One region of the Ferdinandcohnia jepli genome, then DNA from elsewhere that is predicted to be linked to it. Evidence: riboswitches for the same ligand, from Rfam matches in the RefSeq annotation. Region 1 holds a riboswitch; the other holds the start of a gene.
The links. A riboswitch is a leader RNA that binds a small molecule or an ion and turns the genes downstream of it on or off. The one in region 1 is predicted to bind lysine.
Positions count from the first base shown of each region.

Region 2: another riboswitch for lysine. It lies ahead of AB3M96_RS22865 (aspartate kinase); the one in region 1 lies ahead of AB3M96_RS13180 (Na+/H+ antiporter NhaC family protein).

Region 1 is NZ_JBFOKR010000011.1:81,958-86,738, reverse strand. It holds gene AB3M96_RS13185 (sodium-dependent transporter) at 1-564, opposite strand, end outside; gene AB3M96_RS13180 (Na+/H+ antiporter NhaC family protein) at 822-2,402, opposite strand; lysine riboswitch at 2,544-2,729, opposite strand; gene yunB (sporulation protein YunB) at 2,825-3,571, opposite strand; gene AB3M96_RS13170 (YunC family protein) at 3,772-4,074, opposite strand; gene AB3M96_RS13165 (bifunctional metallophosphatase/5'-nucleotidase) at 4,173-4,781, opposite strand, start outside.
Region 2 is NZ_JBFOKR010000033.1:13,361-18,141, forward strand. It holds gene AB3M96_RS22855 (succinate dehydrogenase cytochrome b558 subunit) at 1-105, opposite strand, end outside; gene AB3M96_RS22860 (YslB family protein) at 575-1,033, shown strand; gene AB3M96_RS22865 (aspartate kinase) at 1,189-2,433, opposite strand; lysine riboswitch at 2,597-2,774, opposite strand; gene uvrC (excinuclease ABC subunit UvrC) at 2,841-4,613, opposite strand.

The sequences.
Region 1 (4,781 bases):
CAATAACGTAGGAATCATAATTCGGTTTGCAAGTTCAATCCCTCTTTTAACCCCTGCAAAAAGAACACCTAAAGCCACTACCCAAACGATTATTAATGGAATAAGTACACCTGGAACCAGGCTACCAAATTGACCAATTTCTCCACCAGCTAAATCAATACGATTCAGATATTCACCCATTAGGAAGCCACCAGTGTCGTCTCCCCACTTTTGTCCAAATGAAAATACTGAATAAGACATTGCCCATGCAACAATTACTGCATAATATGTAGCAATTACAAATGAGATTGCTACCTGCCACCAACCAATCCACTCTTTTCCTTTACTTACTCTTGATAAAGAAAGAGGAGCTGATCCACGATATTTATGACCGATTGTAAATTCCATAATTAATAATGGAATACCTGCAGTTAATAAGGCAAATAGATATGGTAGGAAGAACGCCCCTCCTCCATTCTCATATGCGACTGCAGGGAAACGCCAAATGTTACCTAAACCAACTGCTGAACCAACTGCTGCTAAGATAAAGCCTAAACGTGTTCCCCATTGTGGACGATTATCCATGAAATACCCTCCCCATCTCCATTTTACTCTAGTGTTTTCTTTCTAAGTATTACAATAGCACTAGAATGAAATTGGAAATTTTAATATATTCTGATTTTTTGATATAATCTATTTATTAGTATAGCCAGTCTTTTACCTTCTGTCAAAAGTTATTTTACAGATGATATTTTATAGCAATAAAAAGAGACAAAGGGTTCTATTTCCTTTGTCTCTAGCATATTATACAGAATACTTAAATAAAGTTTGAATAGTATTCTTTAGATAGTTTCTCTGTTTTTCATAGTGAAAATGAAAGCTATAAGTAATACCACAGCTACTAGGACCCCTAGTACTGTACTGCCTGTAAGACCTAGTACTACATAACCAATTGCTGATATTACTGCAGATGTTAAAGCATAAGGTAACTGAGTCATAACATGGTCAATGTGATGGCTACCTGCTCCAGTAGATGAAAGTATCGTTGTATCAGATATAGGAGAGCAATGGTCTCCAAATACTGCACCTGCCAGTACTGCCGCTAATGCAGGTAATAGTAAAGTCACATCAGAAGCTGCAACTATTTCTCCAGCTATCGGTAACATCATTCCGAATGTTCCCCAAGACGTACCTGTAGCAAATGCCATAATACCTGCTACAACAAATAAGATAACCGGTAAAAATGCAACATTCACATTCCAGTCCTCAACCTTACCCGCTAAGTAGGTTCCAGTCTCAAGCTGTCCAATTAAATCGACAATAACCCATGCAAAAAGTAAAATATATACCGCAGGAAGCATTGACTTTATACCTTCTACAATACCTTTAGGTAAAATACTGATACTAACTCCATTTTTTACATATACTTGAACGAAGAACAATCCAAGTGTAACAATAATACCTAATAAACCACCCACGACAAGTGAAGTCGTTACATCAGTATTTTCAAAGATTGTAAGGATTGAAACATTTCCTTCTGATGCTTTATAACCTGTCCATAAAAATGAACCTACAGTCCCAATCACTAAAGCAATAATTGGCCATACAAGATCCCCAACTGTTCCTTTTGCACTCACTGGGAGTTCTTGTTTTAGTTCTCCAAGGACTGGCTTTGCAGGGTCTATAACTACTCCTGTTTCTAAAGCTCTTTTTTCATGAACTTTCATACTGCCTATATTAACATTAAATACCGCTACTCCAATGACCATTAAGATAGCTGTAATTACATATAAGTTCATCGGTATCATTTGTACAAATGCAGATAATGGTGACATCTCACTCATACCATGTGCTGCTAAAATCGGTGCTAATATTGCAATAATATAAGCACCCCAGCTAGAAATTGGTGACACCACACAAATTGGTGCAGAGGTTGAATCTATTATATACGCCAGTTTTGCACGTGAAACGTTGTTACGATCTGTTAATGGACGACTTACTTGTCCAACAGCCAAAGCATTAAAGTAATCATCGATAAATATGATAATACCCAAAACAGCCGCTAGTAATTGTGCTCCTGTTTTTGTTTTTATCCTTTTTTGTGCCCACTCACCGAATGCTCGGCTTCCACCAGAAATTGAAATAAATGCAGTTATAATTCCTAATAAAAATAAAAATAGAATAATATATACGTTCCATGTATTTAAGGCTCCCTCAGAAACGAAGATTCCTTTTATACTAGTCCAAAGTGTTAGAAAAGCTTCCTTTAACCAAACACCTATTCCTTCACTTAGTAGATTTCCATGTAATAATAATGCTGCAGATAAAATCCCTACTCCTAAAGATAGAAGTACCCTGCGTGTTAACACGACCATTAGAAGTGCAATAATCGGTGGAATTAATGAATAAATTGTTCCAGACATGAAGTTTTCCTCCCAAATACTATTTTTACGGAGGCTTCTGTGTGAAGAAGATACATTATTTGCCAATTTGAACAAATAAAAAGAGAGTAATGATAGAAAATAACTATCATTACCCTCAGTAATGTTATGTTATCCTCCATCACGATCAGTAGCCCTCCATTATAGATAAAAAGCATCCATAATGACAGTGTTACCCTTCTTCAGGGCAACCCCAACAAAAGTAACAGTGACTTGTTACATTTGCTTCGGCAGAAAATCCTTTCAGCTAAGGTCATTGTTGTCATCCTCACATAGCCTACTTTTATTTTCCGCACCTCTACCTCATCGATCCGATAAGGTGATGTTATTTACTTTTTATATTCCTTTTGTAGTATAACGATTTTACCATATGAAATCAACTATTCTAGTAAAATAAATTATTGTCAATCTATGGGAACTTCAATTGAAGGTGCTGAGTCCCCACCATTATTGTAGAACTGCGGTACGTCTCCTCTGATATTTTGGCTTATTACAGGAATAGGCGTTTTAATTTCAACTTCTCCAGTTGAAAAGGGTAGTATTACTTGCATAGTGACTGTTGCTACTACATCAACATGTAACCACGCATTGTTAATTCCCCATTCATCAATGCGAGTCTCTGGAGTAGTAGATGCAAAACCAATCATATGAAACCGGATTGGAATTTGGGGACCTAAGTTCCCTAGTAAAGCATTGTTGGTTGCTTCCCCTAATGGCACCTTAAATACAAACCCGGTTTGTGCACTATCAGTCTCTAATTCAATATCAGGATACTGAATTTTATTTATTTCACCTTCACTTACATATTTTAAATATTTCTCAATGTTTCCTAGCGTCTTTGTAGCCATTTTATTTATTGTTTGTGTATTAAAGTTTATAATTTCACCATTTTCATTGGTTATGACCAACTCATCTTGAACTAATTCTTCTTCACTTATTTGTTGATTAATTGCATTTTTAATTACAGTGTTTGCAATTTTTTGCGTTTCTGTTTTTGCATACTCCATTAAAGCTGGTTCAATTGCCTTGTTAATGATAAATAAGCCTGAAGCAGTTGATATAATAAAAAAGACAAATGTTAATAAAAAGACATATCGAAAAGGTAAAGGCCCTTTTCTTCTTTGTGGCAGGCGACCTCTGTATTTCGCCAAGTGAAATCCCCCCTTACAAGCTATATGTATGCAAGCAAGAGGGGATGTACGCTTATTATTTTATTTTTAAAGTGTGACTTACCTTCTCAAATTTTATCTTTAAGAACCTGTAAAAGTAGACCGACTCAAAACAAAAAGCCCGCGAATAAAAGAAAGTCCGGGGTTATCCTTTTTTTATTTCGGCAGCTTAATAATAGCCTTTACAGCATCTTTAAAAGAGCGTCTTTGCCTTTCATTCCAACAGTAATCCCCCGATTTTCTGCTTCAATTGTAATTGACTCGAGTGGAGCTTCAAGTAATTGCTCTATTGTTCTTACACCTACAGCCCTACCAGCAATTATACCTCTGTCCTTCAGTTTTTCATTCAGTAATGCGACATCGAGCGCACCACACATTATATAGCCATTGTCATTTGTTACGGCCATAAAGTTAGTCTTAGGCAGCTTAACGGTAATGGCTGTAAATTGATGATTATCAATTAGTATTGGTGTCATTGAAACCATTCCTAGCACACTCCTTTCCTAATTAATTTATGTATCCTTAAGAAATTTGTGTAAGAAATAGGTATTCGCCAACTAATTGTAAAAAATATAAATTTTTATTAATTTTTCTTTAAATAGTGTGCTAAAAGATCTCTTAGCATTTCAGGCATAAAATACTTTTTATCCTTTGCATCTCGGATTTCTGGGAACAGCATTCCGAATGTAAACATATCTATTGTTGCAACAGAGTATATTCTATCAGGATCAATCTCTTCACCATTAATTTTGATTTCTGTTATATGCTTCATCCCATCAGAAAGTTCTGTTGCCATCAACTCTACGCCATCATACACCATTTTGCCCATCACTTTACCACGAAAACCAAGGCCTTTAATTTCTAATCTCTCCATCTTTTCTGTATTCGCCTGTAAAATGATTTCTTTTAACTGGTCCCCTTTGAGATGTACCTTACATGGATTAATTGGATGTGGACAAACGCGATGTAAATCGCCTCGAGTAACAGTACCTTTCGGTAATGATTCAAGCAGTATTCCTGCATTAACCATGGAGATGTCACCCTCACACCATTCTCGTAACACCTTTGCCAGGAAAGTGCCAAAAGTAGAATCCGAAAACCAATCTATTGATAATTCTTCTTTTAGTTCTGTAATAATGTCATTATGTAGATACTCCATACTTTCTTTTGTATATTGATTAATGACTTTTTG
Region 2 (4,781 bases), on a different contig from region 1:
CGCAAAACTATTTACTACTAAGTGTTGAATTAAAAATACTGAAATTGGAATTACACCTAATAGCGAATGCAGTCTGCGATTTAAAAATTCACGATTACCTGCCATGCTTTACCCCCCTTAGTAATAAGCCGTACCTTAAAGGCACTTTTGTGTCTCCTTCATCCCCGTAAATATGTAGAAGGACAATATAATAGACTGATAAAGAATACTCTGCGAGCCTAGCCTATAAAGCGACAGCAAAGCCGTAGTTACACTTAAGCGCTTAGAAAGGAATAATGTGTACTTCCTAAGCAAAATGAAAACCTTTGCAGAAACATACAGAATGTTACCTTTTATCGAAAATTCATTCTAGTTTCCTTTATCAGTATAATGTAACAAGTTCATTTTACTCCCATAAAGTAAGAGCGTCAAGGAATCAAGTACACAAAATGTTCAATAAAAAAATAATATTTTGTCTTGCATTGCAACCAGTTCCACACTTTTTCGTCCGTTTCCATTTGACAAAAAGAAACAAAATATTACATGTGTTTCTTTGCCAGTGATGTTATATAATAAGAAATGGAGAAAGAGGGGAATGGGCGTGAAGAATGTAAACATCAACGAAAAACAAATAAATAACGAACAGACCGTTTCTGTATTTGGTTATGAACTTATTCGGGAAATTTTACTTCCTGACTTACTTGGTAAAGAAACACCACAACTCCTCTATTGGGGAGGTAAAAACCTTGCAAGAAAGTTCCCCTTACCAACGATTGAAGAAATTATTTTATTTTTCCAAGATGCCGGTTGGGGAGAGTTAACTGTTGAACGTTCCGACAAACACTCAATGGAGTTTCATTTATCGGGCGATATGATTTCAACTCGATTTAAACACAAGGATATATGTACATTTCAGCTTGAGTCCGGATTCATAGCTCAACAAATCCAGCAACAGCGTAATCAGTTAACGGAAAGCTTTGAACAACAGAAAAAAAGAGCACAAAAAGTAATCTTTACTGTTAAATGGGATCGAAAAGATCTTACTGAAGAGTAACCCTACATCACAAAAATGTAGGGCTTTTTTTATGTACTACCGTCATTCTCGCCACTGGAGATTACTTTACAAAGAGTTCTTCAAAGCACTTACCGAACGTTTCCCCAAGAGAAATCCAGTTCCCGATAAACAGGAAACTGGACTTTCTTTCTTACTTATACTTGAACCTTTGCTTTCTCTTCTTCAACGGCAGACAGGTTAAATGCCTCATGAAGAGCTTCTACAGCTTTTACCATATTGTCTTGTTCCACAACAGTTGATACTTTAATTTCAGATGTGCTTACCATTTTCACTTGAATGTTTTCAGAAGCCAACACTTGGAACATGTCTGCTGCTACACCAGGATTTGAAACCATACCAGAACCGACAATCGATACCTTTGCTAACCCTGACTCATGTTGGATTTCTTCAAAAGGTAATACATTCTTATTGTTTTCCAAAACTTGAATTACATCATTTAAATCCGGTGTTTTTACAGAAAACGATATATTTGTGTGGTTATCATCAGTCGTACTTTGAATAATGATATCTACGTTAACCCCGTTTTTAGCAAGAGTTCCGAAAATAGTAGATAGCGTGTGTAGTTCATTCGGAAGTCCGCACACTGTCACTCTTGTTACTTGGTCTTCAAAAGCTATTCCTCTAACAATCAAATTCTTTTCCACCGAAACTTCCTCCTCAATTATGGTCCCATTTTCTAGTTCAATGCTTGAACGAACTTCAAGCGGCATCTCAAAGTTTTTTGCAAATTCTACTGCACGTGGGTGAAGAACGCCTGCACCCAAGTTTGCAAGTTCAAGCATTTCATCATAGGAAATCGCCTTAAGCTTTCGAGCAGTTTGAACATAACGAGGGTCAGTTGTGAAGACACCTGTTACATCTGTATAAATATCACATTTTTCAGCTTTAAGTGCTGCTGCAAGCGCTACAGCAGTAGTATCTGAACCACCACGGCCTAATGTAGTTATATCCCCCGAACTACTAATTCCTTGAAAACCCGCAACTACTACAATTTTACCTTCACTTAAGCATTTACTTACTTTTGACACTTCTATTTTTTCAATACGGGCATTGCTATGTACAGCTTCTGTTTCAATACCTGCTTGCCAGCCTGTAAAAGATACTGATTCATAACCTCTCGCCTGTAGCGCCATGGATAAAAGGGCTATCGACACCTGTTCACCAGTAGACAATAACATATCCATTTCCCGTTTACTTGGTGTGCTTGTAATTTCTGCTGCTAAGGTTACTAAATGGTCAGTCGTCTTCCCCATTGCGGATACGACAACTACTACCTGGTTTCCAGCATCAACCTCTTGTATAACCCTGCTTGCAACATTCATAATTCTTTCTGATGAACCAACAGAGGTTCCCCCAAATTTTTGGACAATGATCCCCATTTCTCAACCTTCTCCCTAAATAGTAATAACAGTAAGCTTGGTATCTCATTGGGCGACAGCAGTTTGCAGTAAATTTAAAGAAGTTTTACTTTTTTAAAATAAAAAAACAGCAATGAGAGAAAGCTCTCATTGCTGTGATATACGTACAAAATAACGTGTCACATTGTGAGATAGCTCTCCAAGATTAAACATCTTGACAATCCTATATCTCTTAAACATAGGACCAGCAAAAAAAGATATGAGTCTTTTTTCACTTCGGCGATCTCTCCTTTCTGTAATAGTCTTCAGGGCTCATACCCCTCGTATTACATACTCTTAAAGCTCGCACCTCTATCATCACTTCAACGTAATGAAGTGGAATATTATATTAGTATGAATTATAACAGGACATTTTTGAAATGGCAATGCTATTCTTGTAACTTTTGAAAAATTGCTTCAGCAGTCGGACGAGGGATATTTGCTTGTTGAATGTCTTCAATGCTTGCTTCCTTCATCTTTTTTATAGAACCAAAATGCTTTAATAGTGCCTTTTTGCGTTTTTCACCAACACCGGGAATATCATCAAGTACAGACTGAAATGCATTTTTTCCTCGCACCTGACGATGGAAGGTAATTGCAAATCTATGAACCTCATCCTGTATCCGTTGAAGCAAATAAAATTCCTGACTATTTCTTGGTAATTCAACAATGGCCGGTGGCTCACCAATTAATAATTCTGAGGTTCGGTGTTTTTCATCTTTTGCGAGGCCTGCAAGTGGGATATCCAGACCTAGTTCATTTTCTAATATATCTCTTACTGCAGCCAAATGCCCCTTTCCACCATCGATAATGATTAAGTCTGGTAATGCCAGGTTCTCTTTGAGTGCACGACCGTATCTTCTACGGACAACCTCTCTCATCGATTCATAATCATCAGGACCTTGAACTGATTTAATTTTATACTTTCGGTATTCCTTTTTATCTGGTTTACCGTCTGTAAAAACAACCATTGCAGAGACAGGATCTGTTCCTTGAATATTTGAGTTATCAAAGGCTTCAATTCGGTGTGGCGTATATATCCCTAATTTTCCACCCAGGTTTTCAATTGCCTTAATTGTACGCTCTTCGTCCCGTTCAATAAGCTGGAACTTCTCATTTAAGGCTATTTTAGCATTTTTATTTGCAAGCTCAATTAGTTCCTTTTTCTTACCTCTACTTGGTTGAACCACTGTTACTTCTAACAATTGTTCTACGATTTCTTTGTCTATTGAACTAGGTAGTAAAACTTCCTTTGGCTTAAAATGACTGTTCTTCAAATAAAACTGGCCTAGATAAGTAAGGAAATCCTCTTCCGGTTCATTATAAAATGGAAAAAGAGATACGTCTCTTTCAATTAACTTACCTTGGCGAATAAAGAATACCTGTACACACATCCAGCCTTTATCATATGAATATCCAAATACATCACGATCAACAAAGTCTGTCATCGTCATCTTTTGTTTTTCCATTGTTGTTTCAATATGTGCAATTTGGTCTCTATATTCTTTCGCTCTTTCAAAGTCTAAATCTTCGGATGCCTTCAACATCTTTTCACTTAGTTCTGATTTTATTTCTTTATACCCACCATTTAAAAAACGAATGATATCGTCAACCATTTTCTTATTTGTTTCATCTGATACTTCATTAACACATGGCGCCAAACATTGCCCAATATGATAATACAGACAAACCTTATCTGGTAAAGTTGAACATTTTCTCAGAGGGTAAATTCGATCTAGTAATTTTTTAGTTTCGTTAGCAGCCTGAACATTTGGATAAGGTCCAAAATACTTACCCTTGTCCTTTTTAACATTACGGGTAATAATCAACCGCGGATGTTTTTCTGCTGTAACCTTAATAAAAGGATAACTCTTGTCGTCCTTAAGCATCACATTATACTTAGGATCGTATTTCTTAATAAGGTTAATTTCAAGAAGCAATGCTTCAATATTTGAAGAGGTAACAATATATTCAAAGTCAACAATCTCGTTTACAAGTCGCAGTGTTTTACCATCATGTGAACCTGTAAAATAAGAACGGACTCGGTTTTTTAGTATCTTAGCTTTACCTACATAGATAACTGTTCCTTGACGGTCTTTCATTAGGTAACAGCCAGGCTGATCCGGTAGAATCGCTAATTTTTCTTTGAGGTGATCATGCATACTAACCACTCCATCTATAGTAAGGGTACTTTTTCTTAAAAAATTTATGGTAATTAAAGAACGTATATCTGGTGATTTCTGTTCCTGGCACTCGCTTTCCGCAGGAGTACGTGCTATGTGTTGAAATCACCTTTAGTTATTATCATAACTTCTGAAGTAATAATTTTT